Metallumcola ferriviriculae: one gene and its partner. The protein of the gene in region 2 binds, or shares a complex with, the protein of the main gene of each other region. Links are inferred from orthologs where the notes say so. Each region holds a gene or a part of one and is shown on either strand. Other genes may lie near its edges. The genes, in order: mfd and uvrA.

Evidence for each region.
Region 1: the proteins of uvrA (region 2) and mfd are in contact, whole or in part, in a crystal structure (PDB 4DFC), measured with the Escherichia coli proteins. The link is inferred for Metallumcola ferriviriculae from one-to-one orthologs.

Annotation. Positions count from the first base shown.
Region 1 is NZ_CP121694.1:198,076-214,199, forward strand. Bases 12,067-16,124 are described here. They hold mfd (transcription-repair coupling factor), read right to left. Parts: upstream 15,786-16,124; coding sequence 12,267-15,785; downstream 12,067-12,266. Other genes in these bases: MFMK1_RS01120 (peptidylprolyl isomerase), read right to left, coding at 12,067-12,213; MFMK1_RS01130 (hypothetical protein), read right to left, coding at 15,808-16,124. In the rest of the region: MFMK1_RS01055 (IS1634 family transposase), read left to right, coding at 1-876; MFMK1_RS01060 (FtsB family cell division protein), read right to left, coding at 1,051-1,446; MFMK1_RS01065 (RNA polymerase sigma factor), read right to left, coding at 1,447-1,671; MFMK1_RS01070 (amino acid ABC transporter ATP-binding protein), read right to left, coding at 1,941-2,663; MFMK1_RS01075 (amino acid ABC transporter permease), read right to left, coding at 2,686-3,288; MFMK1_RS01080 (ABC transporter substrate-binding protein), read right to left, coding at 3,476-4,315; spore cortex biosynthesis protein YabQ, read right to left, coding at 4,720-5,229; sporulation protein YabP, read right to left, coding at 5,268-5,534; MFMK1_RS01095 (SpoIID/LytB domain-containing protein), read right to left, coding at 5,621-6,610; MFMK1_RS01100 (HU family DNA-binding protein), read right to left, coding at 6,846-7,118; bifunctional methyltransferase/pyrophosphohydrolase YabN, read right to left, coding at 7,236-8,687; MFMK1_RS01110 (putative polysaccharide biosynthesis protein), read right to left, coding at 8,692-10,275; spoVT (stage V sporulation protein T), read right to left, coding at 10,447-11,010; more of MFMK1_RS01120, read right to left, coding at 11,236-12,066. UniProt on the Escherichia coli protein: Couples transcription and DNA repair by recognizing RNA polymerase (RNAP) stalled at DNA lesions. Mediates ATP-dependent release of RNAP and its truncated transcript from the DNA, and recruitment of nucleotide excision repair machinery to the damaged site.
Region 2 is NZ_CP121694.1:720,370-735,831, reverse strand. Bases 8,294-11,689 are described here. They hold uvrA (excinuclease ABC subunit UvrA), read right to left. Parts: upstream 11,356-11,689; coding sequence 8,494-11,355; downstream 8,294-8,493. Other genes in these bases: uvrB (excinuclease ABC subunit UvrB), read right to left, coding at 11,402-11,689; uvrC (excinuclease ABC subunit UvrC), read right to left, coding at 8,294-8,531. Outside these bases: rpoN (RNA polymerase factor sigma-54), read right to left, coding at 1-475; MFMK1_RS03730 (DUF1405 domain-containing protein), read right to left, coding at 629-1,216; MFMK1_RS03725 (acyltransferase), read right to left, coding at 1,197-1,715; DNA-binding protein WhiA, read right to left, coding at 1,821-2,759; uridine diphosphate-N-acetylglucosamine-binding protein YvcK, read right to left, coding at 2,764-4,119; RNase adapter RapZ, read right to left, coding at 4,116-4,988; MFMK1_RS03705 (PHP domain-containing protein), read right to left, coding at 5,017-5,760; MFMK1_RS03700 (Cof-type HAD-IIB family hydrolase), read right to left, coding at 5,873-6,676; more of uvrC, read right to left, coding at 6,708-8,293; more of uvrB, read right to left, coding at 11,690-13,393; MFMK1_RS03680 (PDZ domain-containing protein), read right to left, coding at 13,488-14,738; MFMK1_RS03675 (S41 family peptidase), read right to left, coding at 14,849-15,462. UniProt on the Escherichia coli protein: The UvrABC repair system catalyzes the recognition and processing of DNA lesions. UvrA is an ATPase and a DNA-binding protein. A damage recognition complex composed of 2 UvrA and 2 UvrB subunits scans DNA for abnormalities.

The DNA of each region.
Region 1 (16,124 bases), 510 kb from region 2 along the record:
CATGATGACATGGCAGGTAATGACGGCTATGTTTATGGACAGAGTGTTCTCGGTGCTGACAAAGAATTTAAAGAATGGGTATTAAATCAGGAAGATTATTTAATAGACAAAGAAGAAGATAAGGATGGAAATACCGTCTTTTTTAAGCACAAATTCCGCATTCATGCAAAGAAAATACAGTTAAAGGGAACAGATGGCAAGCGTGCCCAAAAGATGGAAATATTTCAGAAACAGATGGTCTACTATTCCGATAAATACGCCAAAAAACAGAAAAAAGACAGAGATAAGGCTATTGCGAAGGCAAAGGAACTGATTGCCAAACCCGGAAAATATACAAGAGCTACCAGCATTGGAGCTGCCGGCTATGTAAGCAATATCAAATTCTTAAAACAAACAGGTGAAATACCTGACGGGCTTGTTCTTTCCCTGAATGAAGCAAGAATTCAGAAGGAAGAAAAATATGATGGATACTATTCCATTGTTACCAGTGAAAAGCATTTATCAGATAGAGAAATTCGTGATATTTACAAGGGACTTTGGGAAATCGAAGAATCCTTTAAAGTAATCAAGAGTGAATTCAAGGCGAGACCTGTATATGTAAAAAAAGATGCACATGTAGAAGCACATTTTCTGGTATGTTTTGTAGCACTCGTAATCATGCGGGTTCTTGAACAGATGCTAGAGAAAAAACATACTGTGAAGCAGATTCGCAATTCTTTGATTAGCTATTCCTGCTCCTATTTGGAACAAAACTATTACCTGTTTGATTATCGAGATGATGTAATAGAATCCATTGAGTCTGTCTTTGGCTTTGACTTAAGTAAAAAGATTATGTCTCAGGCAGCGATCAAAAAAATTTTGCAATACAAAAAATAAGTGTCAATACACTACAAGTTTTTGACAAAATACAAAACCCGCTAGCCCTTGGTAATACTGGGGCAACGGGTTTTTTTAATCGTTTTTGCTGTAAAACTCAGGTTATAGACTAGGCAGGAGCACGTGTCAATAATGTTCGCGTAAGACATACATCTAGTCACCAGCCAGGAATTATTAGTCTCGAATATCCGCATTTCTCTCCGTTTCCTTTAAAACCTTTACTTCACCAGGATAAGCAGGAACCATTACCGTCTCACCGGGTTTTACCATACCGAAGTCCTCCCTGGCCAATCTTTCTATATAAGCGTCTGTTTGAACCAGATAAGCCTTTTCATGCAAGTTTCCATTTTCCACCTTCAACTGGTTTAACTGCTGCTTAAGCTCCTCCTTCTGTAAAGTCAAGCGATGAATTTGGTAATATACTTGACCAAAAGAAAACATGACATACCCTAGCACAGCAAGCAGTATTATTGACCCCGGTTTCCATCGAAACCTCCACCGTTTCTTTGGTGTACGGCTGACCTCCGGGACCCTATAGGTTTCTTGGGAGTATAAATTAGGCGCTTCCACTTACACTTCCTCCTCTTCCCCAAATATTCCCAAAGCATCACCCGGGAGCACAATTACCACTTGATACCCCTTAGTACGGGCCCTATGTAAGAGCGTAGCAACCGAGCTTGCAGATAGCTTCAACTGTTTGGCTATCTCCTCACTGGATTTCCCCATCTCTTTTAGTGCAACTACCTGCCGCTCCCGAAAGCTTAACTTCTCCACACCACGTATTTCGATCTTCATCGGCTATCCCCAAGGTTGTCCACAAGTTATCTACATACTGTGGATATTTTTGCTACATATTTCTATTTCTCTGCCTGATTTAATATTCCTGCTACTACTGGTAATTTTCAGAAAGAAAACTTTGCCCTATCAACTGGCTCTAACGCCATTAGGAAGCCCCGTCTCATTTCGCCCACTAAAAATAAAGTAACCGGATTGCGTACGATGGCAAAAAAAAATAGCCCCTCCAATTAAAATCAGAGAGCTACAAAACAATGACAAAACTTATTTTATAAGATTTGACTTAAGAACGCCTGGGTCCGTTCATTCTTTGGTGCTGAAAAAATATCGTCCGGTTTCCCCTGCTCAACAATTTTCCCATCGTCCATATAAATTACGCGATCCGCCGCTTCCTTTGCGAACCACATTTCATGGGTGACTACCACCATAGTCATCCCCTCTTTTGCCAAGTGCTCCATCACCACCAACACCTCTCCCACAAGTTCAGGGTCCAGTGCCGAAGTAGGTTCGTCAAAAAGCATAACCTTGGGCTGCATAGCCAGCGCCCTGGCAATTGCCACCCTCTGTTTCTGTCCACCGGAAAGCATGGCAGGGTAAGTATCCAGTTTATCAGATAGACCTACTTTCTCAAGCAGGTCTTTTCCCAGCTCGGTTGCCTGACCCTTTGGCATCCCTTTTACCTGAGTCGGCCCTTCAATTACATTTTGAAGCACGGTCATATGCGGGAAAAGATTGAAGTGTTGAAAAACCATACCGACCTCTTGACGCAATCGGTTTACCACTTTAGGCTGGGATATCATTTTCTCACCGTCTATATAGATATCCCCCTTCTGTGCCTTCTCTAAAAAGTTTATACAGCGGAGAAGCGTGCTTTTCCCCGAACCACTGGCTCCGATGATCACCACTACTTCTCTCTCTTTGATTTCCAAGTCAATCCCCTTGAGGACATGCAGGTTACCAAACCACTTATTTACTCCTTCAATTTTTATCAAAGCAATAATACCCCCATCCTTATTAATCCTGGTATTCGCTTACTTTAAGGCGATTCTCTATTTTATTAACGATAATAGTCAATGTGGTAGTCATTAGTAAGTACCAAATGGCTACTGTAACCAGCATCTCCATGTAAAGGAATGTTGACGACCCTATCTGCCTGGCCTTTAATATTAATTCCGGCACGGCTATGGTGCTAGCCAAAGAAGAATCCTTCGTAGCGATAATAAACTGATTACCCAAAGGAGGGATTGCTCTTTTAAAGGCCTGAGGTAGAATAATACGCCGCATTGCCTTCGCCTGGGTCATTCCTAAAGAGCGTGCTGCTTCCATTTGACCCCGGTCAATGGATTGAATCGCTCCGCGCAGGATTTCTGCAAGATAAGCACCATTATGTATACCCAATGCAATAAAGGCGGAAGGTATTTCTGGTATTCGTATAACGCTTGCTAAACCGTAATAGATAACGAATAACTGGAGCAGCAATGGTGTCCCTCTAATTATATAAATGTAAGATGCGGCCGGAACATTAAAAATTTTCAACCGTGAGATTTTCGCAAAAGCTACTATTAGTCCAATTATAAAACCCACTAATATCCCTAAAGTAGTAATTTCCAAAGTCATTAAGGCAGCATCTTTGAAAAAAAGAAATTTCCCGGGAACGACGGAAAAATCATATGGCAAGTTCCAATTCAAGTCGTTCACTCCTCTGGCTTTTTTTGGGAAAAAGAATAAAAAATTAGATTATGCATAGCGCCGAAGCACTATGCACAATCAAGCATAGTAAACTTAATCCCTGTTGTTTGTCAGGTTACTGTTTAGTAATATCTTCACCATCAAACCACTTAGCACTGATCTCAGTTAAAGTACCGTCTTGATGCATTTCTTCTAATATTGCATCCACTTTTTCTCTTAATTCATCGTCATCACTATGGAATGCAATACCCATGGTCTCTTGGCGTAAAAGCTTACCAGCTAACGTAAGTCGGTCACCGTTTTTAATCTCCTTAATAGCGTTTAATCCTACCACCCGGTCAGTAATCACGCCAGCAAGTCGGCCATTTTGGAGCTCCATCAAAGTCTGGAAATCATCTTCGTAGGTCCGAGCTTGAGCCCCTAGCTTTTCCACATCATCAGCAAAGGTCGTTCCGGTAGCCACACCAATTACAGATTCTGCCGTCAAATCATCAGGGGTTTTAATGTCAGAATCCTTCATGACTATTAACTGGGCGCCAGAATAGTAATAAGGAATGGAAAAGTCTACTTGCTTTTCCCTATCTTCAGTAATTGCCATACTACCTAATATCCCATCATATCTTTTTGCTCTTAACCCTTCAATAATTCCGTCCCAAGCAGTAGTTACATACTTCATATCCATCCCTAACCTTGTGGCTATTTCATTGGCCACGTCCACATCAAAACCAACCACTTCATCTTTCTCGTTGACGAAGTTAAAGGGCGGATATCCGCCGGATCCGGCAAAACTAATTACCTCTTTTTCCGGTTTCGCTTCCTCTTTGGGCTGCTCCTTTTCTGCCTGTTCCTTATCCGGCCCTGCACCATTATCCGTCTGGCTGCTGCATCCAACTACTGCCGCTAAGCTTAATATCATCAAGCTAATCAGCAAATACATGCTAAGTTTTTTAAACATTTATATCTCCACTCCCTTTTCTTAATGTTTATGTTAGTTAAACCCTTGTCCAACTGCTTCACGCTACCCCCCTGCTAGCGCATCCCTCCTTTTTTTGATATAAAAAATCCAGGCACAATAACCCTCTACTAAGTAGAGAGTTAGAGTACCTGGATTTCGCCAAAACGACTCATCCTAAACCATGTTTAAACATAGTCTATTCCTGGCCCACATGACCCAGAAAAGATCCCAGCTCCCATTGTGTTTTTCAGCTTCCGGTTTCCCCGTAAGTCAAAGGGACACTTACAATTATCCGCCTGAGGTAAGGCATACAACTGCTCGTGCCTGCGAATACTCCCGGACCCTACTTCACAATAATTTCCCTCAATTTTCCATATGAATTATATAATAAATATCAGTTAAAGTCAAGATTTTCGTTTTTTCAGAATACGCCATAAACGCTTTGGTACGGTTGCTAATCCTCTTAATAATTTTGTAAATTTTTTAATAATTCCATTAAGTTTGTACAACAATAGCGTAAGTAAGCCCAAGGGAATTTTAAGAATTCTTTTTAAGATTTTAAAAGGAAATAAAGCAATGCGCCACGAGGTAAAAATTATCCGTCTGCAGATATCAAAAATTTGCAGCCATAGCTTAAAGACGGTACGACTGCCAACAGCGTAATAAACCAGGGCACCCAATCCTATACCCAAAAGAACATATAGACGAACCTCACCCCAATTAATTTTTAGCAGCGCAAAATAGCCAATGATAGTAGCCAATACCCAGAAAGTAAAATCCCCAGCGTGTCCAATCCACCGCGGCGGCCTGAATTCTGCTCGCAGAGCACGGTAAAAATCAAATGCAAATGCTATTGCCAGGCCGATGGCTACAGTCCAAAGAAAATATTGCACCTGGGTGATCACCGAAACCACCTATCCCACCTCCCGGCTCAGATCTATTAGGATAGACATTACTTGAGCAGCTTTTGCATTATACCCTTACCTTTTTTTACCTGGTGCTCATCCAGGTACTGGATATTACCGATATTTCCGGTAATGGAAACCTTTCCTTCATCAAGGTTAAGCTGATTAACATTAAGGCTTTCTCCTTTTAAGACCAAAATCCCCAAACTGGTGTTCAGCATTATTTTCCCCTCATCAAAACTATCCACATGCTTTACCCCGGATACCGATAATGCCTTTCTATCAGTAAGTGTCAATTGGTGTCCTTGGCTCATGGGTATTCGCCTCCTTTTTTGATAAATGTATGTCCGATAAGTGGGCCTTATGACAAAAAAAGAAGCGCTTGCAAGCGCCTCTTTCACTACTCCCAAACCTTTTGGACCTGAACATCTTTGAAGAAATACTTCACAATTTCTTCAGGCGATTTACCTTCTTCCGCTAGTGCTCTAGCACCCCATTGGCTCATTCCTACACCATGTCCGTATCCTTTACCTTTAACAACTAGGTTGTTCCCCTGAACAGTGATGCTATCCAATAAGGTGGAACGCATCTCCGTACTGCCCAATGCTAAGCGTAATGCCGGTCCACTTACGGTAGTGTTTCCTAGCTTTATAACCGTCGCTCTACCCGAAGGACCTTTCTTTGTTATTTTCACCGTGTTGACCGCGCCCGGATCTTTGCCGGCTTTCTCCTTTACCGCTTGCCGTACTTCACTTAATGGGAAACTCGCAGTCCATGCTTTATTGTCTTTCTCAGTAATAGCAAAACCAGGGTCCTTCACACTATGTATATATGGTGCTGGTTCTTTTCTAAACGCCAAACCTTCATCAGCCGAATCAGAAGTTACCCCACCCGCATCAGCAAAAAACCATCCGTTTATATAATCACCTTTATAGGTAACCACTTCCCCCCGGGTCTGCTTTACCGCCTGCTCAACCCGGCTATTAATTCTTTTGACATCATAAGCCTGAAACTCCTCTACGCTAGTAGAGGCATCCGTGCCACGCTTCTCGACTCCGCCTTCCTGAATTTTTTTCATGGTAAACGTGCGAGCAAGGATAGCTTGTGCTGCCAATGCTTCCGCCGGCCAGGAAGTGTCCATTTCCGCTGCAACCACACCCTTTAAATATTCTTCAATTTTCAATTCCTTCTTTTCACCAGTTTCGCTGATAAATAAAGTGATTTTAGGTTCTTTACCGCCGGCGACTTGCGGTTTTTTCTGCTGGTTATCTTGTTGCTTATTTTTGGGTAAATTGGGTTTTTGTGAAGTATTCGGACACCCCACGGCAGTGATAATAAACATTGCACCTACTACAATTAACAAAGCTAATTTAATCTGACGTTTTAACATTCTTCTTCCTCCTAATACCAGGTTTTATCTTATTTTTTCCTTATGGAGGAAATTTAATGAATGGCAAATGTTAACTTAGTATTAATGAAGATTTGGCTTGCCATATAATACTTGCCAACCCACCACCCTCGCATGTGCTCTGGGGCCTAGGTCCTTCCTAAAAATTATCCTTTCTGACTGGTGCACCAAAAAAGCCAGGTTCCTGAGGAACCTGACTTTTCCAGTGATACGCTATTTAGTTAACCGCGTCTTTCAAAGCTTTACCAGCTTTAAACGCAGGCACCTTAGTAGCATCAATTTTAATTTCTTCCCCAGTCTTGGGGTTACGACCAGTACGGGCAGCTCGTTCCCTCACTTCAAAGGTTCCAAATCCAACTAACTGCACCTTTTCACCAGCTGCCAAAGCGTCTTTGATGGAATCCAAGAGTGCACCGACAACTTTTTCAGCGTCCTTCTTTGTGATTTCTGCTTTGTCTGAAACGCTGCTTACTAAATCTGTTTTGTTCAAGGCAATCCCTCCTAAACGTTTTTCATGGTACCCCCATAAAAGTTACCTTACTGGTTATTCGAGATGTTGCAGGGAATTCCTGCTAAAAAACCAAGTTTTTCTAGGAAATTCCCTATGTTACCCAATTTCTTGCTTAGATTTTTGCCAAAGCTCTTCCAACTGGTCCAAACTCAGTGCCCGCATCGATACATTTTGCTGTTTTACTTCCTGTTCCATATATCTAAAGCGCCGGATAAATTTACCCACCGCTTCCTTAAGCACCTCCTCAGGTTCGAGTTTTAGCAACCTGCTGACGTTTACCGCTGCGAAGAGCATATCACCCATTTCTTCCCTTATTCTTGCCATGTTTCCAGTTTCTATCACTGCTAAAAGTTCATTCACTTCCTCCGTCACCTTTTTCAACGCTTCCTGCGGTTTGTCCCAATCAAACCCCACCCTAGAAACCTGAGACTGCACCTTTTCCGCCAACATCAAGCTGGGCATTGCCATAGGGACATTGATTATACCTGTATCCCCAAGGCCCTCCCGCTCCTTTGCCTTGATTTCTTCCCAGTTATGTATAACTTCACCGGCATCATGCACTTCAATGTTATCGAACACATGGGGATGTCGGCGTATCATTTTAGCAACTATTTCCTTAATCACATCATTCATATCAAACTGTCTATTCTCTTCTGCTATATGCGCATGGAAGACAACCTGTAGTAGTAAGTCTCCCAATTCCTCACATAATTTATTCATATCACCCAGATCGATGGCGTCCGCTACCTCATAGGCCTCTTCAATCACATAGCGCCTTAGCGACCGGTGATTCTGTTCTTTGTCCCACGGGCATCCATTGTCACTACGCAGCTGACTCATAATCTCTGTCAATGGGTCTAACGGCGTAAGACAGGACTGCTCCTCCCCCACGGCCGGCACATAGACGCTGGTCAAGTGGTCAACCCATGACTGCCTGTCCAATTGATATAAGGGCAGCCATGATATCCTTTCCTGACCGGATACCCCTGCCGCCTTAATCAGGCAAACCTGCGTATCGTCGGGATAGCTATCCATCAGGGTTAACTTTAGGTCAGAGCAAACCTGCCTGTTGTAAGTCTGGAGCAGCAGCATCGACCGCGAAGGCAGCAAAGCAGCATTGTCCAGTGTTAACGCATCAACAATGGCTACCCCCCCTGAATCCACGGGATCGATACCAATAGCTGCAAAGATAGTATCTATACAGCTCATAGCGGCATAGATACGAATCTCCACCTGCTCATCAGCAAACAGCATTTTTACCGTCTTTTCAGCAATTAGCGGATGCCCGGGCACTGCATAGGTAATGGGCCCTTTGAGAGACATTTCCTTTAGCTGTTGAACTATTTCGTGATAAAGTTCGTCAAATTCCCCCGCCTGTTGATAAAGTTCATCGAACGTTTGATAATTTACCCCCTGGCTGGATAAATCGTCCGCTACGGGGTGCCTGCCGGTACGCAGCCATAAATTCTTCGCCTGACGTAATCGTTCCAAATTTTCCACCGGCAACTGCCCAAGACCACCAGGCCCTAATCCAATAATCTCAATCATATTCTCACCTCACAAAACCTAGCCTAACCAATATTTTAATTATCCTGCTGCCTGCAAAGGGAAGGGCTTCCACATCTTTCAACCGCAAAGCACCGGTCCCTGCCAGCATTATTAAGTAAGCGAAGACAGCAATGATAATAACACCCATTACTGCTATAGCATTTCCCCATAACAATAAAAAGCGCCCATAACTAAATACCACTATACCCGTCATTATTGTAACAGCCAGCATCGGTTTAAACAAATATCGCTTTATTGCCATTCCGGGCAAAAATATCTTTAAGCTTAGATAATTTAGCATAAACGCGGTAAAGAAACCCAATACGGTTGACATCGCCGCCCCTCGTATACCTACAGTAGGTATGGCAGTTAACCAATAACTTAATAAAAGCTTCACTGCTGCACCAATGAATAGGTTAATTACCGGGATATATGTTTTGCTCATTCCCTGTAATACCCCGGCAGTTACCTGATACAACCCCAGAAAGACCACTCCCCCTGCCAAGTACCTTAGGGGTACTCCTACCTCACTGATACTAAATAAAAATATGCTGATTGGTTCAGCCAATGCCCACAGCCCCGCAGCGGCAGGCAGCAGAAGTACCGTTGTTACCCGAAGCGCAGCATTACCTCGATGGGCTGCTTGCTCTAAGTATCCCCGAGAGGAAGCCTCCGCGATGGCAGGTACTAAACTAACCGCAAGGGACAAAGTTATGATCGTGGGCAAATTAATCAAAGTCCCGGCCATCCCCGTAAACTGACCGAATAATTCCGTTGCTCTGTTTACTGCATAACCGGCGGCCCTTAATCTTTGGGGTACCACAACTGCATCTATCAACTGCATGATAGGCATAATTAGATTTCCTAGAGACAACGGCAGCGCTATAACTATGATTCTCTTGACCAATACACGTTTTCTTTCTTGGGGTAAAAACCCTATTCGCTTAAAGTCAGTATTTCTCTTTCTAAGAAAATACCAGATCAAAAAGGCCAATCCAACGGCGCTGCCCGTCACCGCCCCAAAAGTAGCACCTGCAGCAATTAAAGTAATATTTCCTGAATATACAAAGACTGCTATGAAAACCGTAATCACCCGAATAGACTGCTCCAACACCTGGGATATGGCTGTAGGATGCATAACCTGCTGACCTTGGAAAAAACCCCGTAGGGAAGACATGACTCCGGTGATAAAGATAGCCGGCGCAATTGCCTTTATAGCCAATTGTGCTCTAGGCTCTTTTAGAACCTCTGTTGCTAAAAAATCTGCACCCATCATTAAAGCGGCTGCAAACAAAAGGCTCGCTACCGATAAAAGAATTAAGGCCACCTTAAATATCCTATTGGCGCCGTAATAATCTCCCTGCGCCGTTTTTTCCGCTACCAATACGCTAATCGCAACGGGAATGCCCGCGGTAGATAAAGCCAATACCACTGTGTATATGGGGTAAACCATTTGGTATAACCCTACACCTTCACCGCCTACCAGGCGAGCGAAGGGTATGCGGTAAAATGCACCTATACTTTTAGAAATAAAACCCGCCAATGCTAAAATCGCTGCACCACGGATAAATCCGTCCCTACCGGTCACATTGCTCCTCCCCCAAAGCACCTTTGCTTATACACCCTATCTTTTACATCCCCGGGGTGTTAATAAAGTTATGTATTAATAGACTCCTTCACCTTTTTTTTATAAATTCCTACTCCTTCCCTAAACATATTTTAAGGCGGCATTTAGCCGCCTTAAAATACTTTTATTCGATTATTGTTCCATTTGTTTAGCCAGGAATCCCGCCGCTGTTTCCGCAAGTTTCATCTCCATGTCACCCATTTTTACATTGGGTTCCTTTGAACAAAGAATTACTGCACCAATGGGATCACCTTCGGCAATGATAGGTGCCACCACTTCGGCTGAATACTTGCATGGTTCGTTTTCGTCTTCTGTAGCACAAATACGGCAGTGCCCATGTTCACCGGGGTTATTGATTAGTACCGACTTTCTATCTTCCATAACTTTCTCTACAGCCGGTCCTACCGGTTTATCCAAAAACTCTTTTTTAGGAGCTCCGGAAACTGCAATAATGTTATCCCGATCTGCTATACATGCAATATGTCCAATCGCCTCGTAAAGAGAATCAGCATATTCCTTGGCAAAGTCGCCTAGTTCCCCGATAGGAGAGTACTTTTTCAAAATAACTTCACCATCTCGGTCAACAAATATCTCCAACGGGTCACCCTCACGAATTCGTAATGTCCTACGGATTTCTTTGGGAATAACAACTCTTCCTAGGTCATCAATACGCCGTACAATTCCTGTTGCTTTCATCGACTGTTATCCCTCCTTCTTGCTTAAACTTTACAGCCACTTATTTTAGTCTCCTGTACAGATAGTATATATCTACCTGTTACTATTTATTCATTATTTTCCAACCTGCTGAAAGCAAATATTTTACAAAAAAGCCCACAACTCTCAGAAAATTATCATAGAAAAGAGAACCTCGAATAATATTTCGAGGTTCTCTTCACTGTACACAAAAGCTGTTTTTACTTTTTAGAGAAGTTTCTCAATCTCTGCGTCTGCTTTTAGCTCCTCGAAATATTTCGTAAAGGCATCGCCTTTTTCATTCGTCATCAGCTTTTCATTTACCACCGGCTTCATTTCTTCAAAAGAATCCAATTTCTCGTCTACCTTAATAATGTGGTAGCCGAACTGACTCTTTACCGGTTCCTTGCTAAATTCGCCTTGCGCCAGTTGAAATGCCCCGTCCACAAATGGTCTTACCAAGCCGGTTTCATTTTCAGTGAAGTACATGTCAATCAACCCACCGTTAACGGCAGAGCCGGTATCATCAGATTTTTCTTTAGCTAATTCAGCAAAATCTGCTCCTGCTTCCAATTCGCCAATAATCTGCTTTGCCTTCTCTTCAGCCTGCTGCAATTCTTCTTCAGTAGCCTTACCTTCTTCTGCCTTAACCAAGATATGGCTCACCTTAACTTTTATCAAGTCAGCTTTATTTTCTTCAAAATAACTGCGCATGTCGCCTTCGTTTACCTTGATATCTTTGGTAACTTCTTCATATAATGCCTGTTCCGTAGATTGGTACTGGAAGTATTGCTTCAAACCCTCTTCAGTAATATTAGCCTTCGTTAGCATCTGTTTGTACTCATCTTCAGAATTATACTGCTTCTTCATTTCCTCCAGCTGCGTAGCTGCTTCTTCCTCACTAACTACTACGTCCTTTTCTTCAGCACCCTGAAAAATAAGCTGCTTAATGATTGCGTTTTCTAGAGCCTTTTGCTCCAGTCCTTCATCAAAAGCTTTTTGTTGTTCTTCTTCCATTGAATAATAACCGTTTGTAGCCTTGAGCCATTGTATCTCGGTGTCCAATTGCGTCCTAGAAATTTCATTGCTGTTAACCTTGGCTACCACTTCATCATCTTTATCGCTTGCCTGTTTCCCGCACCCTGTTAACAGAAGCACCAGCGTTACTAGCACAGTGGCAAAAATCAGCAGGTTCTTCTTACGCATAAATTCACAACCTTCCTAAAGCAAAATATAGTCTCATTATATCAGCAGTCAAACTAGCCTACAAGGGCTTTAGCCTCCACGAGGATACTTTCCAGCAGCACCAATAATTCCCTATCCTGCAGGCGTTTGCTGCGCACCTGCAACTTTAGACCTTGAACCACCGAGATACTTAAACGCCGCGGAAACTTCTGAGCCAGTTCCATCAGCTTTTCAGCTCCTATATCCACACCCCTATTAAACAGAAGTTCTACCCGTTCCTCACTCACTTGTTTAATGGCTTCCAATCCTAGTTGTATTCCCAGCACCCTCATTTTAGCAAGTAGAAGCAAATTTCCCACCGGCGCCGGCGGTTTACCATATCGGTCCGTTACTGATTGTACAGCATTTTCAACTGCTGACAAGCTGTTCACTAAAGTAAGCATCCGATAGAACTCAATCTTTTCCCCGGAGTCGGTAATATATTCATTGGAAATATAAGCATTCACCTTCAACTCTATCAACGGCGGTTTGTCGGCTGCGGGCGCTATTTCCCCACGCAGGTTTTTGACTGCATCCTCCAACAGCTGACAGTATAGGTCAAAACCTACCGCCAGCATATGGCCGTGTTGTTCCGGTCCCAAGATGTTGCCGGCGCCGCGAATTTCCAAATCTCTCATGGCAATTTTAAATCCTGAACCCAATTCAGTAAATTCCCTGATTGCGGATAACCTTTTTTCCGCGACAGCGTTCAGCACTTTATCCTTTCTATATGTAAGATAGGCATAAGCAACACGATTACTGCGCCCCACCCTGCCCCGAAGTTGGTAAAGCTGTGATAACCCCATGCGGTCTGCCTCATCTACCAGCAAAGTATTGGCATTTTGTATGTCCAAGCCATTCTCCACAATGGTTGTACATACCAGCACATCGTACTTGGCATTGATAAAATCCAACATTACTTGTTCCAGCTCACGCTCTGGCAGCTGTCCATGTCCGACACCTACAGAAGCCTCCGGTACCATCTCTTGGATTTCCGCCGCCTTTTTTTGCAGCCCCCGCACCCGGTTAAAGACATAGAATACCTGTCCGCCCCGGTTTATTTCCCGATAAATGGCATCCCGTACCAATTCCGGACTGTGCTCCACCACATAAGTCTGTACCGGGTATCTTTCTTCCGGTGCGGTCTCAATTACACTCATATCCCGCACACCGATCAGAGACATGTGCAGCGTTCTTGGAATGGGAGTGGCGGTCAGCGTAAGTGCGTCTACCTGATGCCTCAACTCTTTTAACCGCTCCTTATGCTTCACACCGAAACGTTGTTCCTCATCGATTATTAAAAGACCAATATCTTTAAAGCGGACATCACCAGACAGCAGCCGATGTGTCCCAATGACAATGTCGACCTCACCCCGTTGTAATCCTTCAATAATGTTTTTTTGCTCCCCCCTACTGGTGAAGCGGCTTAATACAGCTAATTTTATCGGAAAACGCTGAAACCGTTCCTGAAAGTTAAGATAATGCTGTTGAGCCAACACAGTTGTCGGTACCAAAATTGCTACCTGCTTACCTGCTTCACACACTTTAAACGCAGCACGCATCGCTACCTCTGTTTTACCATAACCCACATCTCCCACCAGTAAACGGTCCATCGGTTTCGGCTGTTCCATGTCTGCTTTCACTTCATCAATTGCTATTAGCTGGTCAGGTGTTTCCTCATAAGGGAACTGTTCTTCAAATTCCTTCTGCCATTCGCTGTCCGAAGGAAGAGCGTATCCCTTTGCAGTTTCCCGGGCGGCATAAAGTGCCAGCAGTTCCCCAGCCAAGTCCTCCACAGACTGTTTCACCCGGCGTTTCACCCGGGCCCATTCATTGCCACCGAGCTTATTGAGCTTAGGGACTTTATCTTCAGCGCCAACGTAAGGTTTAATTAAAGAAGACTGTTCTGTGGGAAGGTATAATTTGTCTTCCCCGGCATATTGCAGATGCAAGTAATCCTTGAAGGCCCCACCCACTTCCAACTGTTCAATACCGAGATAACGCCCGACGCCATGGCTTTCGTGAACTACGTAATCACCGGCTTTTAAGTCATGTAAAATGTTCGTCTTCTTGCCTTTTTTAAATGACTTCCTGCTTTGCCGTTTGACCCCGTAAAGCTCTACATCTGTCAAAACAATTAATTTCTCTCCGAGTAGCTGAAAACCTTGCTGTAAGCCCGGCCAACAAATAACTGCTTTTCCCGCCTCCGGCGTCAGGTTTATCTTGTCGGCCAATTCCAATTCTATTCCCATGTCCCAAAGATGCGATTGCAGCCGCTTAGCTCGCTCCTGATCCGCAGTAAAAAGAAGGATGCGGTATTTCTTTTGTGACCACCGTTTTATGTCTGCCGCCAGCATATCCATTTTACCCAAGAAGGAGTGGGCCGCATGAATTTCAAAGTTTACCACCTGTCTGGGCTTGATTTCCTCCGGCAATCCCTTAGGTAACAACGACATATATATTCGACAGTGGCAGTTCTGGCTGTATAGTTCTTCAATTCTGAGGTAATTGTTGTTTTGGGAGGGCAGCAGGGCCCCGTCAATGAGAAGCTGTGCATAAGTGTCATTTCTTTCCTTGTTAAGACGCTTGGCTTCTTCCCCAATGCGTGAAATTTCGTTCCAAATTACCACCGGTGAGCGTCTAAAATAATCTATTAAGGTACTGGCGTCGGGATAAAAGAAAGTGTGAAACTGTTCCAAACCCGCTGTCCAGCGCCCGTCTTCTAGTTTATCAAGAGCGGATTGAACTTTATCACTTAGCCGCTCCACTGCGGCATGCTTTTTTCCTGCCAGCAGTTTCTGTTTAACACTAATGAACTCAGCTTCAATAGCCTGCCTGCCTAACTTCTTTCTCTCTTCAGTAATTATTAACTCCTGTGCGGGAGGTATGACTATTTTCTCTAGCCTTTCCTGCGACCGTTGAGTTGTAGGATCAAAATATCTAATAGAATCAATCGTTTCCCCAAAAAGTTCTATCCTTACCGGCTTCTCATCCACCGGATAAATATCCACAATCCCACCACGAATACTAAATTGAGCAGCATTTTCCACCCTGTCAACTCTTTCAAAACCTCTGCTCACTAATTGCTCTGACAAACTATTAAGGTCCAATGAATGCTCATTCTCAAAGTGCAGCATCGCCTTAGACAATATGTCAGCAGGTACAATTGATGCAGACAGTGCACCAACCGGAGTAACTACGCAATCCAATTCCCCTATTGCGAGCCTTTTCAAAACTGCCAAACGCTGGTTTTGAAGTTCATTACTATGAGCATAAACTTCGTAGGGCATTATTTCTCGAGCAGGGAAATAGGCTGTCCTGCCAGGTAAAAATACAGCTTCTAAGTCAGCATTAATCTTCTTTGCCTCTTCACTGTTAGCAGTAACTATCAGCACCTGGTAACCACTATCAACCAAAGATGCAGCATATAAGGCCCTTGCCGAGCCGCTAATACCATAGGCCAGCATATCTTTCAAGCCGGTCCGAAGCCCGTGTGTCAGTGCCTTTGCCGGCGGACTATCTTTTAATAAACCAATCAACCCCGCAACATCCATTAAGAATCCCCTACCTTAATTATTACCTTAATTTTTTCCGCCTTCTATTAAACCAAAACATTACGCTGACATTCCAAGCCACGTGTACTAGCCCCGCGACAAACCACGCACCCCAAAAACCGAATATGTGTAATAAATAATTGGTTAACCCGCCAAAAAAGGTGTGACTGAGTACACTTGCTGCCGCAGGAAGGAACCGCACCCCCGCTATAATATCATAAACCCCTTCAATAATACCAAAGATTCCATGCAACGCAACTAACGGTACTCCTAAAAGTACCGCGGCTGCAGATTTAAATAATTCTTCTATAAATGGTATCGCTGTAATGACAGCCTTAT
Region 2 (15,462 bases):
CCGCAGCGGAAACCGCCATTTGCTCAGCAGCATCATCCACAGTTGTACAAAGATAGCCGTTATCATCTATATTACCGATAAGAAATTCGCCAATTTTCTTTTCCTGTTCCGTTTCTACTGTCAAATAAAGCTGCATATACAGATGGTCATGTAAGTTAGGCGATCGAGTTACAAACTGGTCGTAGGAAAATTCATTGCGACTGCCGCCGGACCTGCCCACATAGCCGATGTCACTGCCATCTTGAAAATATTCCTGCCAGTCAACATCAAACTTATCAGTAGGCTCCTCATCTGCAGGTTTTTCTTCAGGTGCTTCGTCTTTTAATTCTAAGACCGGATTTTCCAACACCGCTTGTTCCAAATAATCAGCCAATTCAATAGTAGAAAACTGCAGGATGGTAATGGCCTGACGCAGTTCAGGCGTCATCACCAGTTTTTGAGTTTGTTGAAGGGTTAAATCATAACCCATACGCATCTCGGCCACTCCCCGCCATCCTATTAATAACCGTGTAAACAATAGACTTTATATTCTTTATATTCTGCCCGGCATCATCCTTTTCCTGCTTAAGCTAATTGGTAAATATTTATTCGGCCCCGGCTCATCCATATTACAGGGATATGTTGGCATTTAATCCTTCGAAACAACCCGCTGTTTGGCTAGCAATAGAAAAGAAAGCAAGATAGTTAACCCGATGGCCGTGGCCATTGCCAAAGATAGCTGCTCAGAATTGAATAGGTAGGGATGCAGCATGAATATATAATCCGCCGCATCATTAAAAACCATCCACACAATCGCCACAACCACCGCTGCGGCGCTGATATAGGCAGGACGCAAGAACACTACCCCCTGAATTGCCATCCCCCCATGGGAGACCAGCAGCATCCAATCAGTAAAATTGCGGGAATCACCTAATGCCCAGGCATGCAAGATCATCGCCACTGCCCAAATGCCGTATTTAATTACGCCGGTGTAAGCCACCGCCTGCAGCCAGCTCACTTTCCGCCCGGCCAACAACAACAATAGTGCCAGGGCAAGAAAGGTTGTGGAGCGTGGACTGTCCGGTATCACCGGCCACAGAGTTAATGGATTTGCTGCTAACTGGGCACGATACCAGTAGTAACCATAAGCGGACCCCAACACATTAACTACTATTAGCAGCTGCATAAACCACTTGCGTTCAGGGGCACGCACTACTTCAATGCATTTGGACCACATTTTCCCGTTTCCCTCCCGGTAATTTCTTTATCACTTGCGCCGGCACACCGCCCACCATCGTATATGGTGCTACATCACGGGTCACCACTGAACCTGCTGCCACAATGGCACCTTTACCCACTGTTACACCCGGCAGCAACGTACTATTGGCACAGATGACTGCATCATCCTCTACCCGTACAGGCCCCAATCGATATTCGTGGCGCAAGAATTCATGGCATAGAATAGTACTATTATAGCCAAGGATAACCTCGTTTCCCAAAGTGATCATCTCCGGATAAAAGATATCAACCATAGCCATCAGGCCCACGGAAACATTCTTCCCTACTTCCATCCCGAGAAGATGCCTAAAAAGCCAGGTTTTCAGACCCATGGACGGAGAATACCTGCTTAACTGAATAATGATGAAATTCCTAATGCTTTTCCACCGTCCCACCACCTGGGGCCAATACTGCAGGGAATTCTTTCCCTCTACAGGGTACCGTTGAATACGCCGCAATTATTTCACCTCCTAGACACCAATCAACTTCTAACTACCTGGGGCATAGCAGTGCAGGGGCAGTACCATCTATAAGCCAACCGGGTACGCCAAAGATAATGTTTTTTACCTTTTATATTTCGCCGCTGCCTGCTCAATACGCCGAATGCGATGGTTTACCGCCGACTTCCCCAAAGGCGGGTCCATCATTTCTCCCAACTCCTTTAAGCTTACATCCGGGTTCTCCATACGCATATAAGCAATATCTCTTAGGGCCGGGCTGAGTTTATCCAGGCCAGTTTCAGCGGCAATGAGCTGTATTGCTTCTATTTGTCGAGCAGCAGCATTTACTGATTTATTAAGATTAGCCGAATCGCAATTTACTAACCGATTAACGTTATTACGAATATCTTTATAAATGCGAATATTTTCAAAGTTAAGCAGGGCCGAATGCGCCCCCACCAGGCTGAGAAAGCCAATTATTTTTTCTGCTCCTTTTAGATATAACATCTCACCATCCTTGCGGTTAGTCAACCGCGGTTCCAACTTAAAGCGATTTATCATACGCCGCAGCAAATTCAACTGGCCGTGATCATGACTCACTATCTCCAGATGGTATGAACCTGCTTGGGGATCATTTACTGAGCCAGCTGCCAGGAAAGCCCCTCGCAGGTAGGCTTTTTGACAGCACAGTTTGTCCAGGTGCTTCCCTTCCCACTGTTCCATACCCCGGCCCATTATCCAATCGGTGCCTGTCTGCTGCAGCATCCGCATTAATCCCGGTTGATGTGCTACCTCCACCCGATAAACATTGTTCTTACGCAGACGCTGCCTACGTCGGACCAAGGTTTGAGTATCAATATCAAAAAGGTTTTTTATCAGCTTAATGGTTTTTCTTGCCACCGCAGCATTTTCAGTATCTATCCAGAGACTGATTTTTTGCCCTGCTTCCAGCTTAATCGTACCGTCCATGCGTATTAAGGCACTTAATTCTGCCAATCGGCAGCATTCTTTTTCCGGCACTTTTCGGGCTAGCTCATTTTTACACTTGGCAGAAAAGGACATATCTTCACCCTCCAACATCTTCACCGATCCCTTTTAATCGGTGACCTAAGTAAGCATTGAGCATGCGCAGCCGCTCCACCATACTGTTTGCACGGAAAATCTCCTTAACCAACCTTCGCGCTAATTTTTCGTGCTGATGTCTCACCACTGCCGTGTCGTCTATCAATTCATCGGTAATCAAAATAACATCTAAATCCATCAATTCCTTTTCATCGATAATCACCGGGAAGGACTGCTGATGACTATATTTTGCCGCCGCCTGCGGGGATACCTCCCGGTTATTGATAAGCACATAATCTATTAGCGATGCTCCTGTATGATAATTAATCGCGCGCACATGGTCAGCAACCGTATAACCATCTGTCTCACCGGGTTGAGTCATAACATTACAGACATAAAACACCGGTGCTTTAGTTTTCTGCAAAGCCGATATCATTCCCTTTAGCAAAAGGTTAGGAATAATACTGGTATAGAGACTGCCCGGCCCCAGCACCACCGCATCAGCTTCAGCAATCTGTCTCAGCACCTCGGGCAGGACCTCTGCATCATGGGGCTCAAGAAAGATTCTTTCTATCTTCCCGGGATGCTCCACTAATTCCGTTTCGCCATTCACCCAGCTGCCATCGGTCATCCTGGCCTTAAGCCCCACATCACAAAGCGTAGAAGGAAATACCTGTCCGCGCACGGCCAGTACTTTACTAATTTCTTGTACCGCGCTATCAAAATTGCCGGTGATATCGGTCATGGCAGCCAGTAAAAGGTTGCCCAGGCTATGACCCTCCAGTGCCCCCTTATCGAAACGATAGTTGAACATTTCCTCCATTAGACTTTCCGTATCCGCCAAAGCAACCAAACAGTTGCGCGCATCCCCCGGCGGCAGTATCCCCAGTTCGCCACGCAGACGCCCCGAACTGCCGCCGTTATCACTTACCGTAACCACCGCCGTTAGGTTACTGGTGTATTTTTTCAAGCCCCTGAGCAGCACAGAAAGGCCGGTGCCGCCGCCAATGGCCGTAATCTTCGGCCCCTGCTTCAGCCGACGCTGATGGTAAAGAATTTCCACCACTTTATTTTCATTACCAGGTAAAAATCCCAGCAGCAGTGACTGTACTAAGCGGCGAAGACTGATTATTAAAAATATCAATCCGAGAATGGCGGTTAAAATGGCAAAAAAACGTGACAGCTGCCCGCCGAGATAACCTATTGCCGTAGTCCCCGCCGTTTGCATCAGCTGAAACCAAATGGTAAAATCCAGTAGAACTGCTATACCCGTACCCAGCAGAATAATCCCCAACACCGCTAACAATATCCAGCGCTTCACCCCCAACCCGGGATAAAGCCATTTCAGTATCAAATTCATGCTTGCTCACCGGAATTTCGCATAATATCACGATGTTTTACGGAAATACGGCATTCCTCTTTGCAATCCAATCTGCCGCCGATTTCATTGGCCAGGGTGACAGACCTATGCCTGCCACCGGTACAGCCAATGGCAATCACCAAATGACTTTTACCCTCCTGGACATAATAGGGCAGTAAAAAAGCGAGCATGCCCTCAAACTTTTCTAGAAAAATGCGAGTGACCGGAGACTCAAGCACATATTCCTGGACCTTTTGGTCGTGGCCGGTAAAATTTCGCAGATGCGGCTCATAATGCGGGTTTGGTAAAAAGCGTACATCCATAACCAGGTCAGCATCTAGAGGGATGCCGTATTTGAAACCAAAGGACATCAGCGTCACTACCATGCGATTATCCTTGCTGTCCCCGTACAAATCCACAACCTGTTCCTTCAGCTGGTGCACATTTAAGTCCGATGTATCAATAACCTTGCTGGCTCGACCGCGGAGGTCCTGCAGGCGCTTACGCTCTTCAATTATTCCATCCAAAATGCGCCCCTGGGTCGAAAGGGGATGCCTTCTGCGAGTCTCCTTGAAACGCTTCACCAGTACTTCCTCCGATGCCTCCAAAAATAAGATCTCGTAGTTATGATTATGGGCATCCAAAAAAGTCAATGCTTCAAACACCGACTCAAAAAACTTACCACCGCGGATATCCATTACTAGGGCTACCTTTTGAATTTCCCCTTCGTTCTCACGGAAAAGTTCCGCAAAGCGGGAAATAAGATTAGGCGGCATATTATCCACGCAGAAGTAACCTAAATCCTCCAGAGCCCTGACTGCTTGGGTTTTTCCTGCCCCGGACAAACCCGTAACTATCACCAACTGCATTTAACCACCTCCCATAAAGTCCCACTCATCAGTTCATACGCACATTGGCCACCCGAGCAGCAGTCACTCCGGCCTGCTCCAACATCGCCCAGCCGGCCTCAAGTTCACCTACTGTCTCCGGGTAATGCGAATCACTATTAACGATAAAATCTACGCCCTGATCACAAACCCGTTTAATAATAGCCGGTGTCATGAAATGCTCGTGCAGGTGTCCCGTATTTATTTCAAAATAAGTTCCGGTACGTGTACAGGCCTTAGCCACCGCCAGATAATCTACCGGCATCAGCAGCCCCGGGTGGGTTAAAATATCCACCGGGTGTTTTTCCAAAGCTGCAACTACCGCCTGGGTATTAACCCCAATCACCTTATCCCGCATCAAAGAGGAGGCCCGGTATATTTGATTGGGCAGAATAAAGTTATAACCGTCCCCCCAGTCATGAGGAAAAACATGAGGGTGAAGCCCAACCAGTAACAAATCCAACTGCTGATAAATTGAAGGGGGCACGTCTATCTCGCCATCTACTCCAATGATATCTGCCTCCACACCCACTAATACCCGGATACCTACCTCCTGGGATATTCTTGCCGCCTCCCGTTTGATTTCCAACAATTGTTCGGCACTTTTTACACCTACACCAATATTGGCCGGTCCATGGTCAGTGATCGCAATTTTGCCCAAGCCCTTTTTAAACCCTGCCCGAGCCATCTGTTCCATCGTACCCCGCCCGTCACTGTATTTGGTGTGCATATGAAGGTCTGCGGTAAACTGCATCTAATCTCCTCCTTTTGTTTCCCTGCCCTCCGGCAGGCAATCAGAAAGTTACAGTTCTCTCGCTTCCCCTTCTCCCATGGGTTTTACTTGATAAAAAAAATTTTTAATCATTTTAGTCATAAAGAAGAACAAATTTCCGAATCGCTTCTGCTACACCGTCATCCTCCTGCCGGGCAGTGACGTAATCAGCTGCCTGCTTTACAGCATCCCTGGCATTACCCATAACCACACTCAAGCCCACATGTCGAAACATTTCTAGGTCATTATAACTGTCGCCTATAGCCATGGTGTCTTGGGGAGAAATACCCAGCCAATCGTTAACCGCCTGAACACCACACCCTTTTGTGGCCTGGGGATGCGTAAATTCCAAGAAGTGGTTCTTTGATTTTGTTATGTACACCTTATCGCCAAAAAGCTCCCGGCATTCCTCCTGCATCACATCCAGTTCTCCTTCTCGCCCAATTAGCAAAATCTTAGTCGGATCCTGATGCAGAAATTCAGTCAAATCTTCCACCAAGTGCATCTCCACCCCGGTAACCTGGCTGTACTTTCTGCCGCGATTGGTATCCTGTTCCATGTAGAGACTGTCTTCATGGTATGCATTAATATGAAAACCAAATTTGCGAGCTCTAATAATGATTTCCCGGGCATACTCGAGCGGAAGCTCTCGATGATAAAGCACCTGCCCGTTACTGCTTAGTTTAACCAAAGCGCCTTGATATGTAATCAACGGCACCGCTACCCCCAATTCCCGAGCGTAAGGCAGAGCCGATTGATACATCCGACCGGTGGCCAAGGTCACATGTACACCTTTAGCCATAGCCGCCCGAATTGCCTCCTTGGCCCCCGGCGAAATGACCAGATCATCACCCAATAACGTTCCGTCAATATCTATGGCAACTAGTTTTATCTGCAAAGATATCCCCTCCATTTTTACTGCCGCTCTCCTAGACACCGCGTCCCAAATATTCAAGCAGCTGCAGGGCGGCCTTTTCGTTCATTTCCGGTACATCCAACAGTTCTTCCATATCCGCCTGACTGATTTTTTTTACGGAACCAAACCGTTTGAGTAATGCTTGTTTTCGCTTTGGGCCAATACCCGGAACTTCGTCCAGCAGCGAACGAATACTTTCTTTTTGCCTCAAGCTGCGATGGTAGGTAATAGCAAACCGGTGGGCCTCATCGCGGATGCGCTGCACCAAATAAAGCGCCTCACTGTTTGCTTGCAGCCGGATAGGTTCCGAACTGTTTTCCTGAAACAACAACTCTTCTTCCTTAGCCAAGCCAAAGGTGGGGATATGAGCTACACCTAACTGATGCATTACGCGCCGGGCGGCACTTAATTGCCCTTTGCCGCCGTCCACAATCACCACATCAGGCGGAACATTAAATCCTCCCTCGCCGTCATGCTCACTGCGGCGAAAGCGGCGGCCGATAACCTCCGCTATGGAAGCAAAATCGTCGGGACCCTGTACCGTCTTAATCTTAAAACGCCGATAGCGGTCATTCTTTGGCTGGCCATTTTCAAACACTACCATGGATGCTACCGAATTAGTGCCCTGAGTATTGGAAATATCGTAGCACTCTATCCGCTGGGGTACCGTCTCTAAGCCCAGTCTTTCCCTGAGCTCCAGCAGGGCCTGCTCGCCGCTCATCTCTTTTTTCTGCCGGGACAGCTCATCTTCCTGCAGCTGCATCAGAGCATTACGGCCCACCATCTCCACCAGTTTCAACTTTTCACCTCGCTGAGGCACCTTCAGATAAACCTTACTGCCTCTTTTGTCACCAAGCCAGGCAGCGATAACTTCTTCATCCTCCAGCTTCTCTTGCAATAGTACTTCCTTAGGCGGCTGCTCCGCCCTGCTGTAATATTGTTTCACAAATGCAGTCATTACCTCACTACGTGACATCTCATCAGTACCCTTAAGGAAAAAATGGTTTCTACCCAATAATTTCCCCTGACGCACGAAAAATACCTGCACACACACCTCATTATTCCCCCGGGCAAAGGCAATAATATCCTGGTCTTCCTGGGCCGAAGAAATGATTTTCTGCCGGGACACCACGTTTTCCACCGCTTGGAGTTGATCCCGTAATTTAGCCGCCTTTTCATATTCCAGTCGGGCAGAAGCAGCGTTCATTCGGTCTGCCAACCGTTTTATCACCTTATCCTGTCTGCCTTCTAAGAAGAGTATTAATTCTTTTACCATTTCCCCGTATTCTACCGCACTGACCTGCCCGCCACAGGGCGCAAGGCAGCGTTTGATGTGAGCATTGAGACAGGGCCGACTTTTCTTATCCACCACCGGCTGTCTACATCTGCGTACTGGAAAAAGCTTCTGCAGCAGGCGCATCGTTTCCCGCAGGGCACCAACCTGAGTATATGGTCCAAAATACTTGGCGCCGTCCTTCTTCATTGCGCGCGTAACTACCACGCGGGGGAATTCTTCATTAACGGTCACCTTAAGATAAGGATAGTGCTTATCGTCCTTCATGTTAATGTTGTAACGCGGCCGATAGCGTTTTATCAGGTTGCACTCCAATATCAGTGCTTCCACTTCCGTATCAGTCACAATATATTCAAGGTCAACTATTCTTTCCACCAGGGCCTGTACCTTGGCAGTATGACTGTTAACACCACGAAAATATGAGCGTACCCGAGCCGTAAGTGACCGAGCCTTACCCACATAGATTATTTGACCCTCTGCATCTTTCATCAGATAAACGCCGGGTTTAGCCGGCAGATACTTCAGTTTTTCTTCCAGCGTCATCACGGTCACACTCCAACATAGGTCTGAGATACTGTCCCGTATGCGACTGTTCAGCACAAATAATCTCTTCAGGGGTACCGGTAACCAATACCTCCCCCCCCTTATAGCCGCCTTCCGGGCCCAGGTCAATGATATAGTCAGCCGATTTTATCACATCCAGGTTGTGCTCAATTACCAGTACCGTATCCCCGGCATCGGTCAGTCGTGCCAACACATCCAACAGCTTATGAATGTCGGCCATGTGCAGCCCGGTGGTTGGCTCATCCAGGATATATAAAGTCTTACCGTTACTGCGTCGGCTTAATTCAGCAGCCAGTTTGACCCGCTGAGCCTCACCGCCTGATAAGGTAGTAGCCGGCTGCCCCAGACGAATATAGCCTAGCCCCACGTCCTGCATGGTCTTTAGCTTTCTGAAGACTTTAGGGATGTTGCGGAAAAAGTCCACTGCCTGGTCCACCGTCATATCCAGCACATGGGCAATGGTCTTACCCTTATATTTCACTTCCAGCGTTTCCCGGTTATAGCGTGCACCCTTACAAACTTCACAGGGCACATAAACATCAGGTAAAAAATGCATCTCTATCTTGATAATTCCGTCACCCCGGCAGGCCTCACAGCGCCCGCCCTTGACATTAAAGCTGAAGCGGCCGGGCTTATAGCCGCGGATTTTTGATTCCGCGGTATTAGAAAAAAGTTCGCGAATATAATCAAAAACACCGGTATATGTGGCGGGATTTGACCGCGGAGTTCGACCAATCGGTGACTGGTCAATATCAATAACCTTATCTAGATAATCAACCCCTGTAATTTCATCATGTTCGCCCGGCTTCATCTTGGCATGATGGAGTTTTCCTGCCAAGGCCCGATAGAGGATTTCATTAATCAACGTACTTTTCCCCGACCCGGAAACCCCGGTAATGCAGTTAAACACGCCCAAGGGAATTTCTACATCTATATTTTTAAGATTATGCTCCCGCGCTCCTTTTATCATCAACCGCTTCCCGTTTCCCGGCCGCCGGAAAAGAGGCAAGGGAATGTTCTTACAGCCGCTTAAATACTGACCGGTTACGGAACGCTGACATTCAAGCACTGTGTCTAAGGACCCGGCTGCTACCACTTCCCCGCCGTGCTCTCCGGCCCCGGGCCCTATATCCACTATATAATCCCCTTCACGGATGGTTTCTTCGTCATGTTCCACCACTATCAGGGTATTGCCCAAGTCCCGTAGTTTTTTCAGGGTATCAATCAACCGGCTGTTGTCCCGCTGATGCAGACCAATGCTGGGCTCATCCAGTATATACAGCACCCCTACCAAGCTCGAACCAATCTGAGTAGCCAAACGTATCCGCTGGGCCTCCCCCCCGGATAAACTGCCCGCTGCTCGGTCTAAAGTTAGGTAGTCAAGGCCCACACTGACCAGAAAACCTAAGCGATTGTTAATCTCTTTAAAAATCTGCCGGGCAATCAACTGCTGTCGTTCAGTCAGCGTCACCTTCTCAAAGAAATCCTGGGCTTCCTTAATGGACATACCGGTAACCGCATTAATATTTTTGCCCCCCACCATCACCGCCAAGGCCTCGGGGCGCAATCTTGCCCCCTTACAGCTGGGGCAGGTTTTTGCACTCATATACGATTCTATATCAGTCCTTGACCCATCGGACTGGGACTCACGATAACGACGTTCCAGGTTTGGAATAACTCCTTCATAGATGGTTTCGTAAACCCGGCGGCGGCCAAAGCGATTAACATACTGCACCGTAACCTTTTCCTCCTTGCTGCCCCAGAGAATAATATCCATCTGTTCAGGCGGAATCTCCTTAATAGGCGTATCCAACTCTATACCGTAGTTTTCCGCCACCGCAGCCAAAAGCTGTCGATAGTATCCATGGGTACGTTTGCTCCACGGGGCCACCGCACCTTGGTTAATGCTCTTGTCTTTATCAGGAATGACCAGGTCCATATCCACTTCCATTTTAGAACCCAGCCCACTGCAGTCACTACAGGCACCATAAGGGCTGTTGAAAGAAAATGTCCTGGGGGTGATCTCTTCCAGGCTGATACCGCAATCCACACAGGCAAAGTGTTCACTAAACATTATTTCCGTATCATCGATTATATCCACCACCACTGTCCCTTCACTTAATGACAGGGCGGTTTCCAAAGAATCCGCCAAACGACTTTCAATCCCGGCTTTAATTACTATCCGGTCCACCACAACTTCAATACTGTGTTTTTTATTCTTTTCCAGCGTAATATCTTCACTCAAGTCGCGCACTTCTCCGTTTACCCTGGCCCGCACAAATCCTTCCTTAACGATGTTATCCAATAACCGTTGGTGTTCTCCCTTACGCCCCCGCACTACAGGTGCTAAAATCTGCAGCTTTGTTTTTTCCGGGTATTCCATCAGCTGGTCTACCATCTGAGTTACGGTCTGCTGCGTAATGGGTCTGCCGCAATCCGGGCAGTGAGGTTCACCCACCCGGGCAAAAAGCAGCCGTAAATAATCGTAAACCTCCGTTACCGTACCCACCGTAGACCGGGGGTTGCGGCTGGTAGTTTTCTGATCAATGGAAATAGCCGGGGAAAGCCCCTCGATATAGTCCACATCCGGTTTGTCCATCTGTCCGAGAAATTGCCGGGCATAAGCGGACAAGGATTCCACATAGCGCCGCTGACCCTCGGCATAAATGGTATCAAACGCCAGGGAAGACTTGCCGGACCCGCTGAGGCCGGTAAATACCACCAGCTTGTCCCGGGGAATAGTCAAATCTATATTTTTCAGATTGTGTGCTCTGGCACCCTTGATGATCAGGTCCTTTGTCATGTTATATTTCCTCCCGCAGCTAGCTTGTTTTATTTGCCGGCACCGTTTACTTCTTTAATCCCTTTAATTGACCTTGCAGTTCAATAACCAAGTCGCGCAGCTTCGCCGCCTGCTCAAATTGCAGCTCCCTGGCCGCCTGCTGCATTTCTCTTTCCAAATCGTTAATCATCTGTTTCAATTCACTCTGAGGCATCTTCTGCATATCTTTACGAGTAAGATACTTACTCTCAGTCTCGGCGGCCTTAGTTGCTTCAATCACATCACGCACCGCCTTTCTGATGGTAGCCGGAGTGATATTGTGCTGCCGGTTGAATTGAGTCTGAATCCGCCGGCGGCGATTGGTCTCACTAATCGCTTTTCGCATAGACTCGGTAATCACGTCACCGTACATGATGACCATGCCGTCAACGTTACGAGCAGCCCGTCCGCTGGTCTGGATCAGTGACCGCTCCGAACGGAGAAAGCCTTCCTTATCGGCATCTAAAATGGCAACCAATGATACTTCAGGCAAATCTAAGCCCTCACGCAGAAGATTAATACCCACCAACACATCAAACTCACCCAAGCGCAGGTCACGGATAATTTCCATCCGCTCCAGGGTATTAATTTCCGAATGGAGATAGCGAACCCTAGTACCCATCTCTTTAAAATAGTCGGTAAGGTCTTCAGCCATCCGTTTGGTCAAAGTGGTGACCAATACCCTTTGTTGCTTATCTACCCGCTGATTTATTTCATGCAATAGGTCGTCTATTTGCCCTTTAACAGGACGCACATGAATTTCAGGGTCCAAAAGTCCGGTAGGGCGGATTATCTGCTCTACCACCTGCTTACTGTGCTGCTGTTCATAAGGTCCCGGTGTAGCGGAAACAAATACCATCTGGGTAACCTTACTTTCAAATTCTTCAAATCTAAGCGGCCGGTTATCCATAGCCGAAGGCAGGCGGAAGCCATGCTCCACCAGGGTATTCTTACGGGAACGGTCCCCATGATACATCCCGCCTATCTGAGGGATTGTCACATGAGATTCATCTGCGATTAACATAAAATCCTTCGGAAAATAATCAATTAATGTAAAGGGCGGTTCCCCGGTCTTCCTGCCGGTAAGGTGCCGCGAATAATTTTCTATCCCCTGACAGAAGCCCATCTCCCGCATCATCTCCAAGTCATAGCGGGTGCGCTGTTCAATGCGTTGGGCCTCCAGCAGTTTATTTTGACTATGCAGATATTTAAGCTGCTCTTCCAATTCTTCTTCAATAGAGATAATGGCCCTTTTCAGCTTGTCCTCTTCGGTAACATAGTGACTGGCCGGGAAAATTGCTATATGACTGCGCCGCCCTAAAATTTCACCGGTAAGAGTATCTATTTCTAAGATATTCTCTATCTCATCACCAAATAGTTCCACTCTGATCGCTTTCTCGCTGAAAGAAGCGGGAAATATCTCCACCACATCACCCCGTACTCGGAAAGTATTACGGGAAAAATCTATATCATTACGATTGTACTGTATCTCTACCAGTTTGCGCAGGATTTCATCCCGGTCGTACTCCTGGCCCACCCGCAGGGAAAGCATCATCTGCTCATAGTCCTCAGGCGACCCCAAACCATAAATACAGGAAACGCTGGACACAATAATTACATCCTGCCGTTCAAATAAAGCGGCGGTAGCAGAGTGTCTCAGTTTATCTATTTCATCGTTAACCGATGCGTCCTTTTCAATATAGGTATCAGATTGAGGTACATAGGCCTCCGGCTGATAATAATCATAATAGCTGACAAAATATTCTACAGCATTATCCGGAAAAAACTCCTTAAATTCACTGCACAACTGGGCAGCCAGTGTTTTATTATGCGCAATAACCAGCGTCGGACGCTGCACCTTTTCGATTACATTGGCCATGGTAAAAGTCTTACCTGACCCGGTGACACCCAGCAGAGTCTGATGTCGTTCACCTCTATTTAGCCCCTCTACTAATTGGTCTATTGCCTTAGGTTGGTCTCCCCGGGGTTGGTATTCGGATTTTAACTTAAATCCTGCCATGGTCTCACCACCTCCAAATCCCAGCCCATTCCGGGCTATCAGCACATTATATCATATTCTGCTATTCCAGACATACGCCCGGCCCCCTCAGATATTAGCCGCGCCCTAATTTTCCCATTAGTCGACGCCACCATCTCACCAACAATCCCGCTGAACCAAATTCCACTTGAGGCTGCTGATAGGGCTCAGGCACCAAAATGGTACCAAACGGTTCCCGATCATCTTTCGCCACCACTTTGCGCACACTTTGACCGCTGCGGTTGATATAACTAATCTCCAACCGCGGTTCATCTATTTTTTCCAGCACCATGCGCAGGTCGGAACCATTATTAATGGACGCCCCGTTCATGGTTTTTATAATGTCACTGCTTTTAAGACCGGCTCTGGCAGCGGCAGTCCCACGCAGTACATCAAGCACCATAACCCCTTCTTCCGGGGAAACATAAAGAGGTTCACCCTTCAATTCCGACTGCCGCCCCAGCTTAATGACATATTCATGCCCCAGGGGCGCGAATAAGGCGGCGGAAATTGCCAATATGGGCCAATAAGACGCAGCAATGGCCAATAAAAGCAGCACCAAGCTGTAGATATTTAGAAAAACAGCGGTACGTCGGCTTTTCTTTTCCGGCACGGAAGTCAAGGCCAGATCGCCGTAGCCAAGACCGGCTACCACCGGTAGTATCAAATACACCACATTATCCAAATTTGCCACCAGGCTCGGTTTGATCAGCGGCCACCATTCAGGCATAGATACCATTCCCTGCACTACTTGGCTCCCGGGCAGCTGCATCAGCAGCATACCGACAATGGGAATAGGCCAAAACTTCTGCAGGTTGAAGCCACCCACCACGCGACCGTCTTTAGCCCTGGTGTAGATTGGCATGGCCCCCAGATGACCACTCACCAGTATCAACACCGACTCTACCATATGTAAAATAGCCACCAGGCCCATTAACTGCGGTACATCCACCCGCGGCCAGCCCAATAGCAGGTAACTTAAAGAAATAATGCCGCCGGAATAGGAAAAACACAGGAACCTTGGGCTGACAAACATCAGCAATACAGCCAACAACCATAGATAACCGATACCAATATCGCCAAGAGATATGCCCACCAGTACCATTAAAAAACTACCCACCAAGCCGCCGATAATCCCATGACCCGTAGCCAGCAGGGTATGCTGCCAAATGGGCTCGCCTTTGACTCCGAAAAGGTCCTCCTTCATACGCGAATAACGGCGGTACTGATAAGCGACAAATATTACCACCAGCCAAAAAATAGGATTTATCAGCATCTGCCAAAAGGCCTGCAGTATCTTTGGTACCACGGGTAAAAACTCCTGCATTAGATATCACTCCTAATCCGTTGATTTCCATGCTGCAAAGAACAAAAGCATTTCGGCTTCCTATACAAGAAATAAAGGCCGTGGAACCGACAGCCCCACAGCCCATGTCGCTATTTAAGTTTACCCGCCAGTATTTCTACGGCTTTCTGCAGCTGGGAATCCTTTTCTAGATTGGGCGCGGTCAGCAGCGCTTCCTGTTCCGTTTCCGCATCCAGCTCCACTATCACATCAGGGACAATCCCCTTTTCGTTAATGTCTCTTTTATCAGGAGTAAGATACTTAGCGGTGGTTAGTTTTACCGCTGCCCCTTTACCTAATGGGTAAACAGTCTGCACCAGGCCCTTACCAAAAGTGGTTGTTCCGACAATTGTGCCAGTACCGGTATCCTTAATGGCACCGGATACAATTTCAGATGCACTAGCGCTGCCCTTATTCACCAGCACCACCAGAGGCAGATTCAGGTATTCACTATCCGCTTCATAGACATTGGTGCCTTCTCGTCCGACAATATGCACTATCGGTCCCTTAGGCACAAACGCTTCGGCCACATCAACGGCAGCATTTAACGCACCGCCGGGATTATTACGAAGGTCCAGCACAACCGCCTTAAGACCCTTAGACTGCAAGTCTGTTAGCGTTTTATTCAGATCCTTGCCCGTAGTATCGCTAAACATGGAAATATTTATATAGCCGATGCCATCGACTTCAGCTGTTTTCAGCATTT